Regions from separate parts of the Paucibacter sp. KCTC 42545 genome, predicted to be linked through region 1. Evidence: riboswitches for the same ligand, from Rfam matches in the RefSeq annotation. Region 1 holds a riboswitch; the other holds the start of a gene.
What was found. Region 1 has a riboswitch for thiamine pyrophosphate ahead of AT984_RS13745 (TonB-dependent siderophore receptor). Riboswitches for the same ligand answer to the same signal wherever they lie in the genome.
Positions count from the first base shown of each region.

Region 2: linked by a shared signal. The riboswitch ahead of thiC (phosphomethylpyrimidine synthase ThiC) and the one ahead of AT984_RS13745 (TonB-dependent siderophore receptor) in region 1 are both predicted to bind thiamine pyrophosphate.

Region 1 covers NZ_CP013692.1:3,171,472-3,178,016, forward strand. The annotation lists gene AT984_RS13725 (sulfate adenylyltransferase subunit 1) at 1-500, shown strand, start outside; gene cobA (uroporphyrinogen-III C-methyltransferase) at 518-1,312, shown strand; gene fdxA (ferredoxin FdxA) at 1,375-1,698, shown strand; gene AT984_RS13740 (NAD(P)/FAD-dependent oxidoreductase) at 1,748-2,872, shown strand; TPP riboswitch at 3,150-3,252, shown strand; gene AT984_RS13745 (TonB-dependent siderophore receptor) at 3,334-5,478, shown strand; tRNA gene AT984_RS13750 (tRNA-Asn) at 5,515-5,590, shown strand; tRNA gene AT984_RS13755 (tRNA-Asn) at 5,700-5,775, shown strand; gene AT984_RS13760 (glutathione S-transferase N-terminal domain-containing protein) at 5,869-6,258, shown strand; gene AT984_RS13765 ((2Fe-2S)-binding protein) at 6,369-6,545, opposite strand, start outside.
Region 2 covers NZ_CP013692.1:3,645,891-3,652,435, forward strand. The annotation lists gene AT984_RS15750 (efflux RND transporter permease subunit) at 1-1,210, shown strand, start outside; gene AT984_RS15755 (YgaP family membrane protein) at 1,207-1,416, shown strand; gene AT984_RS15760 (pirin family protein) at 1,431-2,294, opposite strand; TPP riboswitch at 2,391-2,517, shown strand; gene thiC (phosphomethylpyrimidine synthase ThiC) at 2,641-4,545, shown strand; gene AT984_RS15770 (FAD-dependent oxidoreductase) at 4,551-5,600, shown strand; gene thiS (sulfur carrier protein ThiS) at 5,597-5,809, shown strand; gene AT984_RS15780 (thiazole synthase) at 5,821-6,545, shown strand, end outside.

The sequences.
Region 1 (6,545 bases):
ACGGTCAGGTGAAGGCCGGCGACGAGGTGCAGATTCTGCCCAGCGGCCAAACCGCCATCGTGGCGGAAGTGCGCCGCGCCGGTGAAACCGTCGCGCATTGCGTGGCCGGCGAATCGGCCGGCGTGGTGCTGGACCGCCAGCTCGACGTCTCGCGCGGCGACTGGATCGTCACCCCAGGCTCGGCCACCCCGACCCAGTCCTTCGAAGCCACCCTGGCCTGGTTGGACACCGAGCCCGCCGTGCCCGGCCGCAAATACTGGCTGCGTCATGGCAACCGCTGGGTGCAAGCGCGCATCAGCGCCATCGAGCATCGCCTGGACATCCACACCCTGGCCGAGCAAGACGCGCAGGAACTCAAGGTCAATGAGATCGGCCATGTGCGCATCGAAACGCAATCGCCCCTGCCGGTGGAGCCCTACACGGCCAACCGCCTGGGCGGCAGCCTGATCGTGGTCGACCCAACCAGCAACCGCACCAGCGGCGCCCTGCTGGTGCGCTAACGCGAGCCTTGATCGTCATGGGACAAGTCATTTTCGTCAGTGCCGGCCCTGGGGCCGCCGACCTCATCACGCTGCGCGGCGCGCGGGCCTTGGCCGCCGCTGAGGTGGTGCTGTTCGACGCCCTCACTGACCCGGCCCTGCGCGAACTGGCGCCGAACGCGGTCTGGATCGATGTGGGTAAGCGGGGCTTTTGCGACTCCACCAAGCAGTGCGCCATCAACGCCGCGCTGGTGAAGCAGGCGCAGACGCATGACTTGGTGGTGCGCCTGAAGGGCGGCGACGCCAGCATCTTCGGCCGCCTGGAAGAAGAGCTGCTGGCCTTGCGCGAAGCCGGCATCGCCTGCGAAGTGGTGCCCGGCGTGACCGCAGCCATTGCCGCGGCCGCCCACACGCAACGCCCGCTGACACGGCGCGGCTTAGGCCGCAGCGTCAGCCTCAGCACCGCCATGACGCAAGACGCCGAGTTGCAAGCCCAACAGGCCTGCGCTGACACCGAGGTCTTCTACATGGCCGGCCGGCAACTGCCCGCCCTGGGCCGCAAGCTGCTGGCGGCGGGCTGGGAAGCGGACACGCCGGTCAGCGTGGTTTCGCGCGCCGGCTGCGTCGACGCCCTGGCCAGCGAGCACAGCGTAGCCGAGCTGGCCGAAGCCTCACTGCTGCACAAAGGGCGGCCCACCGTGGTCATCGTGGGTGCAGGCGCCCGCCCGGTGCAGCCAAAATCCGACGCCTTGAAGGCCAGCAAAGCCTCAAATTCCCATATCACCCCAGGACTTGCGCGGCATCAAGCCAAGAACAAGAGCCTGACCGATTAAAATATCCGGTTGACGTTGCCGACCACGGCAACGCCCCGAACCAATTCAAAACGAGCTGATCTATGACCCACGTCGTCCTCGAATCCTGCATCCGCTGCAAGTACACCGACTGCGTCGATGTCTGCCCGGTCGATTGCTTCCGCGAAGGCCAGAACTTCCTCACCATCGATCCGGACGAATGCATCGACTGCGCCGTGTGCATCCCCGAGTGCCCCGTCAACGCCATCGTTCCCGAGGAAGATGTGCCCGGCAATATGCAGCACATGATCAAGCTCAACGCTGAACTGGCCCAGAAGTGGCCCAGCATCACCAAGCGCAAGAGCGCCCTGCCCGACGCTGAAGAGTGGAAAGACCGCACGGACAAATTGTCCCAGCTGATCCGCTGAACCAGCTCGTTCGTACGCCGCTCGGCGCCACAGCGCCGAGCCCAACCAAATGGATACTCAATTGAACGCAGAGACTGCCGTGACGGCCGCCGAGCTCCCCACGCCCGGGCCCAATGTGATTGAAACCGATGCCGTGATCGTCGGCGCCGGCCCGGTGGGCCTGTTCCAGGTGTTTGAACTCGGCCTGCTCGAGATCAAAGCGCACATCATCGACTCGCTGGCTTACCCCGGTGGTCAGTGCATCGAGCTCTATCCCGATAAGCCGATCTACGACATCCCGGCCGTGCCCATCTGCACCGGCAAGGAGTTGACCGACAACCTGCTCAAGCAGATCGAGCCCTTCGGCGCGACCTTCCACCTGGGCCAGGAAGTGACGACTGTCTTGAAGCAAGCCGACGGCCGCTTCTTCGTCGCCACCTCCAAGGGCACGGAGTTTCTGACCAAGACCATCTTCATCGCCGGCGGCGTGGGCTCCTTCCAGCCGCGCACGCTGAAGGTGGATGGCATTGAGAAGTACGAAGGCACGCAGCTGCACTACCGCGTGCGCAATCCCGAGCAGTTCGCAGGCAAGAACCTCGTGGTGGTGGGTGGCGGTGACTCGGCGCTCGATTGGGCCCTGAACTTCTGCGCCGGCAACGAAGACGGTGGCGCCAACAAGGCCGAAAGCGTGATCCTGCTGCACCGCCGCGATGGCTTCCGCGCAGCACCCGCCAGCGTGGCCAAGATGCGCGAGCTGTGCGAGGCCTACGAGATGCAATTCGTGGTCGGCCAGGTTACCGACATCGTCGAGGCCGATGGCGCGCTGAACGCCATCAAGGTCACCGGCGGCGACGGCGTCACCCGCGTGGTGCCTTGCGATCAGCTGCTGGTGTTCTTCGGCCTCTCGCCCAAGCTCGGCCCCATCGCCGAATGGGGTCTGGCCCTGGAGCGCAAGCAAATCGTTGTCGACACCGAGAAGTTCGAAACCAGCGTTCCCGGCATCTTCGCCGTGGGCGATGTGAACACCTATCCGGGCAAGAAGAAGCTGATTCTGTCGGGCTTCCACGAGTGCGCCCTGGCCGCTTTTGCTGCCGCGCCCTATATCTTCCCGGATAAGCGCATCCACCTGCAGTACACCACCACCAGCCCCAAGCTGCACAAGGTGCTGGGCGTGGAATCGCCGGTGTTTGATTAATTGATTGGGTAAAAGATTGATCGGCGGTAGCGCTGATCGATACGCAGCCTCGGCTGCACAGCAAGAAGCCCGCTCACCGCGGGCTTTTTTTTATGGCCGACCGCAGCCAAGCATCCACAGAATCTGTGGACAACTATGGGGACGCCCGGTGGGACATCGCGCGCAAGCCCCTATCCATCGAAGGTTCGACAGCCTGCTTAATGAACGAGCAGTCGGCACTTGCCGCTAGAATCCACCCGTCGCCGCCAGCTGTGCATGCATGCAAACAGCTGGCGGCGCACTTCGCTAGGGGTGCTGGCTCATCAGATGAGCCGGCTGAGATAAAACCCTTTGAACCTGATTGAGTTAATCCTCGCGCAGGGAAGCCAGCTCGCATGCTGCCATCGTCCAAGCCTCGTCAAGCACGAGCCTTGGGCGCCGTTCAGCATCTCGCTTGCCCCCTGCCATCGCTTGAAGTCCCGATGGCATACCCACAAATCTCCCAGTCCTTGATCGCAACTGCCGCCCTGCTCGCCTGCTCGGCGACCCTGGCTCAATCCACCCTGCCCGCCGTCACCGTGACCGGCCGCGGCGCCGATGCGCCCGTCAGCGTCGGCGGCTTTGGCGAGACGCCCATCGCCAAACTGCCCATGCAGGCCAATGTCCTGAGCGCGGAACGTCTGCAAGAGTCGGGGCTGAGCTCATTGGCCGGCATCACCGCCCTGGACGCCTCGCTCAGCGATGCCTACAACTCCAACGGCTATGTGTCCTATCTGAAGATCCGTGGCTACGACCTGGACAACCGCTTCAACTACCGCCGCGACGGCCTGCCCATCAATGCAGAGACGGCACTGAACCTGGGTAACAAGTCCAGCCTGGAAGTGCTCAAGGGCAGCAGCGGCATCCAGGCCGGCACCAGCTCGCCTGGCGGCCTGGTGAATCTGCTGGTCAAACGCCCCACGGCCAAGGACCTCACGGTTGTCGGCTTGAGCGTGAGTGAGCGTGGCACTGCGGAAGCCTCGGTCGACCTGAGCCGCCGCTTCGGTGAGGGCCAGGCTTTTGGCCTGCGCGTGAACGCCAGCGCCGCGCAGCTCAAGCCCGAGTTCTACACCGCCGATGGCAATCGCCAACTTTTCGCCCTGGCAGGCGATTGGCGCGTGTCGCCCAGCACCTTGCTGGAAGCCGAAGTCGAGTGGAATCGCCAAAGCCAGCCCAGCCTGCCGGGCTTCAGCCTGCTGGGCGACAAGCTGCCCGATGCCAAGCAAATCGACCCGCGCCTCAATCTGAACAACCAGAGCTGGAGCCAGCCCGTGGTGTTCAACAACCGGCATGCCTCGCTGCGCCTGACTCACAAGTTGAATGCGGACTGGACGGCCAAGGCCCATCTGGGTCTGCAGCGCTTGAAGACGGATGATCGCCTGGCCTATGCCAACGGTTTGTATGACCCCAATACCTACGAGTGCGCGCCTTGCGACCGCTACAGCGCTGCGGGCACCTTCTCGGTCTGGGATTTCCGCAGTGAAAACGAACGCCGCAACAGCGATGCCCTAGATCTCAATCTGGCCGGCAAGTTTGACACTGCCGGCCTGCGCCATACGGTGAGCACAGGTCTGCTCATGAGTCGCTTCAACAGCCGCTTCGATCGCCAAGCCTACAACCTCGTCGGCGTGGGCAATATTCAAGGCAACGCTCAATTGCCTGCCGACCCTAGCCTGACCGACGAGAACACCAACCGCGACGAGCGCAACACCGAGTTCTATCTGCGTGACAGCGTGCAACTCGGCGCCGACTGGCAAGTCTGGGCCGGCCTGCGCCACACCCGTCTGCAGCGCGACAGCGTGCGCACTGACGGTTCACGCGCCACCAGCTACTCGCAAGCCTTCACCACGCCTTGGTTGGGGCTGGGCTACCACCTCAATGCACAACTGCTGGCCTATGCCAGCTGGGGCGAAGGCGTGGAGAGCGAAGTGACGCCTAACCGTAAGAAGTACAGCACGCCAGGTCAGGCCCTGCCTGCGCTCAAGAGCAAGCAAGTGGAAGTCGGCCTGAAGTCCGGCAGCAATACGGTGGATTGGTCGGTCAACTGGTTTGATGTGCAGCGCCCGGCTTGGCGAGATGTGAGCATCTGCGCCCAAGCCGATGCCTGCCTGAGCCGCCAAGCCGACGGCACAGCCCATCACCAGGGCCTCGAAGCGCAAGCAGATTTGAAATGGGGCGGCGGCGGCTTGTTGGCCAGCGCCATGAAGCTCAAGGCCCGCCGCGAAGGTAGTGCCGAGGCCGCGCTCAATGGCCTGAAGCCTACCAACGTGCCCGAGAACAATCTGCGCCTGCAAGCGCGTCAGAACCTCGCCGGCGTGCCAGGTCTGCAATTGCAGCTGGGCTTGGTCTACGAAGGGCCGCGCGCCGTGCTGCCGGACAATAGCGTCGCGATTCCAGGCTGGACGCGTCTCGACGCTGGTGCGCGTTACGAACAACTGGTGGGCAAAACGCTGCTGACATGGCGTGTGGGCGTGGACAATCTCGCCGACCGGCGCGCGTGGAAAGAGTCGCCCTTCCAGTTCGATCATGTCTATCTGTATCCACTGGCTCCACGCACTTGGCGAACAAGTTTTGAAATGAGCTTGTAAACCTCTAAAAATCCGGTCTATAATGCAAGGCTTAGTTCCTCGATAGCTCAGTTGGTAGAGCGCCGGACTGTTAATCCGTAGGTCCCTGGTTCGAGCCCAGGTCGAGGAGCCAAAAAATTAAGGCGCAAAGCCGCTGACGCGCAAGTCTCAGCGGCTTTTAGCTGAAGGTGAAGGCCCAATTTTTTAGTTCGGCCCGCATCACAAAATTTGTACCGATCAATTCCTCGATAGCTCAGTCGGTAGAGCGCCGGACTGTTAATCCGTAGGTCCCTGGTTCGAGCCCAGGTCGAGGAGCCAAACGAAGAAGCCCTGCAACGTCAAACGTTGCGGGGCTTTTTTCTTGGGTGCTCCACAGCATTCACACAAAAGCAAACCAACCAGCACGCGCACATGAAGCCATTGATCCGACTCTTTTTCCGCACCCTGCGTCTTGTGCTTGGCCCCATCTTGTTGCTGAAAGAGCGCCTGACCCGACCCGCAGGTTTGCAACGCAACAACGAGCAGCAAGCCGCCGTTGATCGCCAGTGTCAAGACCTGACCCTCTATCAGTTCAAGACCTGCCCTTTTTGCATCAAGGTGCGCCAGGAAATGCGCAGCCTCTCACTCAATATCGAGCGCCGCGATGCGCAGCATGAAGGACCGAATCGCAGCGAGCTGCTGCAAGGCTCGGGCAGCCACAAGGTGCCATGCCTGAAGATCACCGAGGCCAATGGTCAGGTGAAATGGCTGACTGAATCTGGCGCGATCATCAGCTATCTGCGCGGCCGCTTCGCCGCCTGAGTTGACTCTAGCGCTAGGCCAAGGCGTGACCCTAGCCTAGCGGGCGCACTCAGTAGGAAACAACCAAACGAGACGCGACTTAGCTGAGCAGAGAAGTCGCGCCGAGCGACTCAATTTGAGCTGATGCTCAAAACCCGAATGCCAAGCAGACTGGCTTCGGCCGGCTGTTTGCCAGGGCACACACCCTTAGCCAAGGCCTCATCAAAGACCTCGCGCGCGCAGTCCAGGCAACAGCCGCAGGCCGAGGCCACGCCGGTTTCGTCTTGCAGCAAGTCGAAGTTCTGGAT
Region 2 (6,545 bases), 470 kb from region 1:
GGAGCTGCAAAAAATCGGCCAGCGCTTTGGCGCCAATGTGAAGTTGGTGGAAGTGCCGCCGGGCCCGCCGGTCATGTCGCCCATCGTGGCGGAGATTTACGGCCCCGAGGCCGCCGGCCGCAACGCCGTGGCCGCCCAGGTGCGCGCCGTCTTCGAGGCCAGCGCCGGCCTGGTGGATGTGGACGACAGCCGCATCGCCAGCGCCCCGCGCCAGCTGTTGCTGATCGACCGCAGCAAGGCCGCCCTGCTCGGTGTGCCGCAAAGCTTGATCGTTAGCACCTTGCGCGCAGGCTTTGCCGGTGAGCCCGTCACCTATCTGCACGACCAAAGCCGCAGCCCGGTGCCCGCGGTGCTGCAACTGCCGCCCTCAAGCCAAGGCGATATCAACAGCTTGCTGGCCTTGACGGTGCGCAGCCAAAGCGGCGCCAGCGTGGCGATCCGCGAGCTGGTGACGCTGTCAGACACGCTGCGCGAGCAGCCGATCTTCCACAAAGACGGCCTGCCGGTGAACTATGTGATGGCCGATATGGCCGACGCCAAAACTGGGCTGGACAGCCCCCTCTACGGCCTGTTCAAAATGCGCGGCGAGATCCAAAAAATCAGCACGCCAGGTGGCGGCACTCTGCAAGAGTTCTTCATCAAGCAGCCCACTGATGCCCTGCGCGACTACAGCATCAAATGGGACGGCGAATGGCAGATCACCTATGAGACCTTCCGCGATATGGGCCTGGCCTATGGCGTCGGGCTGATCCTGATCTATCTGCTGGTGGTGGCCCAGTTCGGTTCCTACCTGACGCCGCTGATCATCATGGCGCCGATCCCGCTGACCATCATCGGCGTGATGCCCGGCCACGCTCTGCTGCACGCGCAGTACACGGCCACCAGCATGATCGGCATGATCGCGCTGGCCGGCATCATCGTGCGCAACTCGATTCTGCTGGTGGACTTCATCCAGCTGCAATTGCGCGAAGGCATGGCGCTGGAGCGCGCCATCATCAGCGCCGCCACCGCACGCGCCCAGCCCATCATCCTGACCGGCCTGGCGGCCATGATGGGCGCCTTCTTCATCCTCGACGACCCGATCTTCAACGGTCTGGCGATCTCGCTGATCTTCGGCATCGCCATCTCGACGCTGCTGACTTTGGTCGTTATCCCCTTGCTCTACTTTGTGGCCTACCGCCACGCCCATCCAAAGGAAATTCAATCATGACCACCTGGCAACTCGTGCGCGTCATCGCCGGCACCTTCATCCTGGCTTCGCTGGCCTTGGGCCTGCCCGGCAGCCCCGTCTTTCACTCCCAATACTGGCTGGGCTTCACCGCTTTTGTGGGCATCAACTTGCTGCAGAGCGGCTTGACGAAATGGTGTTTGATGGAGTCCATCCTGGCCAAGCTCGGCCTGCGGCGCGGTAACTGAACGCGGCGGACGAATCAGGCCAGCCGGCCTTCCTGAAAGTCCCGCACGGCCTGCTTGAGTTCCGTCTGCGTATTCATCACAAAGGGGCCGTACTGCGCGATCGCCTCGCCCAGTGGTCGGCCAGCGATCAGCAAGGCACGCGCGCCCGCGGCGCCGGCGCTGAAAGCAACGCGGTCCGCCCCCGGCGTATTGGCCAATAAAGCCATGCGCTGGGCCGGCACCGGCGCGCTGTCGGCATCAAAACTCAGCTCGCCTTCGTAGACATAAACAAAGGCGTTGAAGACCTCGGGCAGGCTTTGCTCGAAGCTGGCGCCGGGCTGCAGATGCAGGTCAAGATACAGCGGCTCAGTAGTGTCGCGCTGCATGGCGCCGGCCTGGCCATGGCTGGTCCCTGCGATCACACGCAGCAAGCCGCCAGGGATTTGCACCTCCGGGATCTCCGCCGCCGGAATGTCCCGATACCAGGGCGGGCACATCTTGTCTTTGCCGGCGAGGTTGAGCCAGAGCTGAAAGCCAGCCATGCGCCCGGCCGTCTGCTCTGGCATTTCGGAATGGATCACGCCGCGCCCGGCCGTCATCCACTGCACGCCGCCATCACCCAACAAGCCCTCGTTGCCTGCTGAATCGCGATGCCGCATGCGGCCCTGCAACATATAGGTGATGGTCTCAAAGCCGCGATGCGGGTGGCTAGGGAAGCCGGCGATGTAATCACCCGGCTGATCGGAACCGAAGGCGTCCAACATCAAAAAGGGATCGAGCCGGCGCTGCAAGTCCTGGGTCAGGACACGGGTGAGCTTGACGCCCGCGCCGTCGCTGGTGGCTTGGCCGGTGATGATGCGCTCGACGCGGCGGGCGGGGCTTGATACAGGCTGTGACATGGAATCGCGGGCGATGGTTTGAACTTGTCGGCGACCTTAGCAGCTTTCGCCCCGGCGCTCATGGTTCAAGGATATGCGCCTTGGGCCCTATACTCGCGCTTCGCTCCGGGGAGCCCTGCTGCGCCAGACTTGTTCTTGCGCCGGGCTGAGACATGGTGGAAGCCATGGACCCGCTGAACTTGATCCGGTTAATACCGGCGTAAGAAGAGCCTGCTCATGTTCCCACTCGCCCACCTGGTTTTGCGCCAGCGCGCCGGCTTTGAGCAAGACCTGACCCTGCGCCCGTATGCCACCGGCCCTGGGTTTGGCACTCCGGAGAATTCTCTCAACCGGAGCCCGCCAGCGCATGAACACCGTCACCACCCCTCAGCTCAGCGAAGCCGCTGCAAGCGCCATCGATTTCGAAGCCCGGCTGCTGCAAAGCCGCAGCCCTCTGCCGGCCTCCAGCAAACAGTATTTGAGTGGCCAGATCCACCCGGAACTGCGTGTACCACAGCGCGCCATCAGCCTGACAAACGGCGAAGTGGTGAGCGTGTACGACGCCTCCGGCCCCTACACCGACCCGGCCGCTGCGATTGATGTGCACCGCGGCCTGCCCACCCCACGCGCCGCCTGGGTGGCAGCGCGCGGCGACAGCGAGGCCTACCCGGGCCGCGAGATCACGCTGATCGACGACGGCCTGCGCGACCAGGCCCAGCAGCAGCGCTTGCACGAGCTCAGCGCCGGCCTGCGCCGCCAGCCGCGCCGCGCCAAGGCGGGCGCCAATGTGACGCAGATGCATTACGCCCGCCGCGGCATCATCACGCCCGAGATGGAGTTTGTGGCCATTCGCGAAAACCAGCGCCACGAGTGGATGCGTGAGTACGAGCAAGATGCCGAACGCGAAGCGCGCCTGGCCGGCAACCCCTTCGGCGCCAGCATTCCCAAGATCATCACGCCTGAGTTTGTGCGTGATGAGGTGGCACGCGGCCGCGCCATCATCCCCGCCAATATCAATCACACCGAGCTGGAGCCGATGGCCATCGGGCGCAACTTCCTGGTCAAGGTGAACGCCAATATCGGCAACTCCGCCGTCACCTCCAGCATCGAGGAAGAGGTCGAAAAGCTGGTGTGGAGCACCCGCTGGGGCGCGGACACGGTGATGGACCTGAGCACCGGCCGCAATATCCACACCACCCGCGACTGGATCGTGCGCAACAGCCCAGTGCCCATCGGCACGGTGCCGATTTATCAGGCGCTGGAGAAGGTTGGTGGCGTGGCCGAAGACCTGACCTGGGCCATCTTCCGCGACACCCTGATCGAGCAGGCCGAACAAGGCGTGGACTATTTCACCATCCATGCCGGCGTTTTGCTGCGTTATGTGCCGATGACGGTGAAGCGCCGCACCGGCATCGTCTCGCGCGGCGGCTCCATCCTGGCCAAGTGGTGCATTGCGCATCACCAGGAGAACTTCCTCTACACCCACTTCGAAGACATCTGCGAGATCATGAAGGCCTATGACGTCAGCTTCTCGCTGGGCGATGGCCTGCGGCCCGGCAGCCTGTCAGACGCCAATGACGAGGCCCAGTTCGCCGAACTGCGCACCCTGGGTGAGCTGACCAAGCTGGCCTGGAAGCACGATGTGCAAACCATGATTGAAGGCCCCGGCCATGTGCCCATGCACATGGTGCAGGTCAATATGACCGAGCAGCTCAAGCACTGCGACGAAGCGCCCTTCTACACCCTGGGCCCGTTGACCACCGACATCGCCCCCGGCTACGACCACATCACCAGCGGCATTGGTGCGGCCATGATCGGCTGGTTCGGCTGCGCCATGCTGTGCTACGTCACGCCCAAGGAACACCTGGGCCTGCCGGACCGCGACGACGTCAAGCAAGGCCTGATGGCCTACAAAATTGCCGCCCATGCCGCCGACATCGCCAAGGGTCACCCCGGCGCACGGGCGCGTGACGATGCCTTGTCCAAGGCGCGCTTCGAGTTCCGCTGGGAAGACCAGTTCAACCTTGGCCTGGATCCGGACACCGCGCGCGCCTTCCACGACGAGACCCTGCCCAAGGACAGCTCGAAAGTGGCGCATTTCTGCTCCATGTGCGGGCCGAAGTTCTGCTCGATGAAGATCACGCAAGACGTGCGCGACTACTCGGCGCAGTTGCAGGCGGACCAGCAGCTGGCCGAGCAGGGCATGCAGGCCAAGAGCGCCGAGTTCAAGGCGCAGGGCAGCGAGATCTACATCCCGATTCAGAAGGCTTGAGGCCGATGGCACGCATTGCCATTGCTGGCGCGGGCCTGGCCGGGCGGCTCGTCGCTTTCGCGCTGAGCCGCGCCGGCCACGCCGTGCAAGTGTTCGAAGCCGGCCCCGGCCCCGCGCCCAGCTTCGACGGCCAGGGCGCGGCAGCCTTCACCGCAGCCGGCATGCTGAGCCCGCTGGCCGAGATGGAGAAGGCCGAGCCCGAGGTGGCCGAGCTGGGCTATGCCTCGCTGCGGCTATGGCCGCAAATCGTCGCCAGCCTCCGCCTGCCGGTGCAGCTGCAATGCCAGGGCAGCCTGCTGCTGGCGCATCGGCAAGACCTGGGCAGCGCCCAGCGCATCTTGGCCCGCTTGCCCGGCGCGCCAGCGCCCCTGGCGGCCGGCGCGCTGCGTGAGCTGGAACCGGCCTTGCTGCCCAGCGGCTTGCTGGCCTGGCTGCTGCCGGGCGAAGGGCTGATCAATCCCGTGCAAGCCATGGCGGCGCTGCATGCGGGCGCGGAAGGCGCGCAATGGCATTGGCAGCAGCCCGTCGCCAGCGTGGAAGCCGGAGGCTTGCTGCTGGCGAATGGCACGCGGGTAGCGGCAGACTGGGCCATTGACACACGCGGCCTGGGCGCGCGCTCCGCCGAGCTGCCCTTGCGCGGCGTGCGAGGCGAGGTGCTGCAGCTGCGCTTGACCAGCCACGGCTTGCGCCGCCCGGTGCGCCTGCTGCACCCGCGCCACCGCGTCTACCTGGTGCCGCGCAGCGAGAGCGAGCTGATGCTGGGCGCCAGCGAAATTGAAAGCGAAGACCGCAGCGAGGTCAGCTTGCAAAGCGCGGTGGAGCTGATGGCTGCCGCCCACAGCGTGATGCCGGCCTTGAGCGAAGCCCGCATCACCCGGCTGGACCGCAATCTGCGCCCCGCCCTGCCCGATAACAAAGCCCTGGCCCACTGCGCACCCGGCCTGATCCGCCTGAACGGCCTCTACCGCCACGGCTGGCTGCTCGCACCGGCCCTGGTGCAGCAAGTGCTGAACCAAGCCGGCCTGGCCACACTTGAACAAGAGCTTCACCCATGAGCACCCACATCCAGATTTTTCTTGACGACCAAGCCCTGTCCCTGCCCGCACCACTCAGCTTGGCCGATTTGCTGCAGGCGCATCAGCGTGCGCCGGAAAGCGTGGCCACGGCCCTGAACGGCATGTTTGTGGCCCGCGAAGCCCGCGCACAAACGCAGCTGGCCCATGGCGATGCCGTGCTGCTGTTCAAAGCCATTGTGGGCGGTTGAGGGTCATGATGATGTCCACCCCCGACGCCCTCTGTATCGACGGCAAGACCCTCCATAGCCGCCTCTTCCTCGGCAGCGCCGGCTACCCCAGCCCGCAGACGCTGGTGGCGGCCATTCAAGCCGCCGAGTGTCAGGTCTTGACCCTGGGCCTCAAGCGCACCTTGCAAGCCGGCGACAACGGCTTTGTCGCCATGGCCATGCAAGCCGCCCGGGCCCAGGGCGCGCACTTGCTGCCCAATACCGCGGGCTGCCGCACGGCGCGCGAAGCGGTGCAACTGGCGCAGATGGCGCGCGAGCTCTACGGCACCCACTGGATCAAGCTGGAAGTGGTGGGTGACGAGCACACCTTGCAGCCCGACCCTTTCGAGCTGCTCAGCGCCGCCACCGAGCTGGTCAAGGACGGTTTCACCGTCTTCCCCTACTGCACGGAAGACTTGATCCTGTGCCGCCGCCTGCTGGAAGACGCCGGCTGCGCCGTGCTGATGCCCTGGGGCGCGCCGATTGGTTCGGGCCAGGGCCTGCTGCATCTGCAAGCCCTCAAGACCCTGCGCGAGCGCTTGCCGCAGGCCACGCTGATCATCGACGCGGGTCTCGGCGCGCCTTCGCAGGCCGCGCAAGCGCTGGAGCTGGGCTTTGACGCCGTGCTGCTGAACTCGGCAGTGGCGCAGGCGCGCGCGCCGGTGGCCATGGCCGCTGCTTTTCGCGACGCCGTGCGGGCGGGGCGCCAAGCCCATCT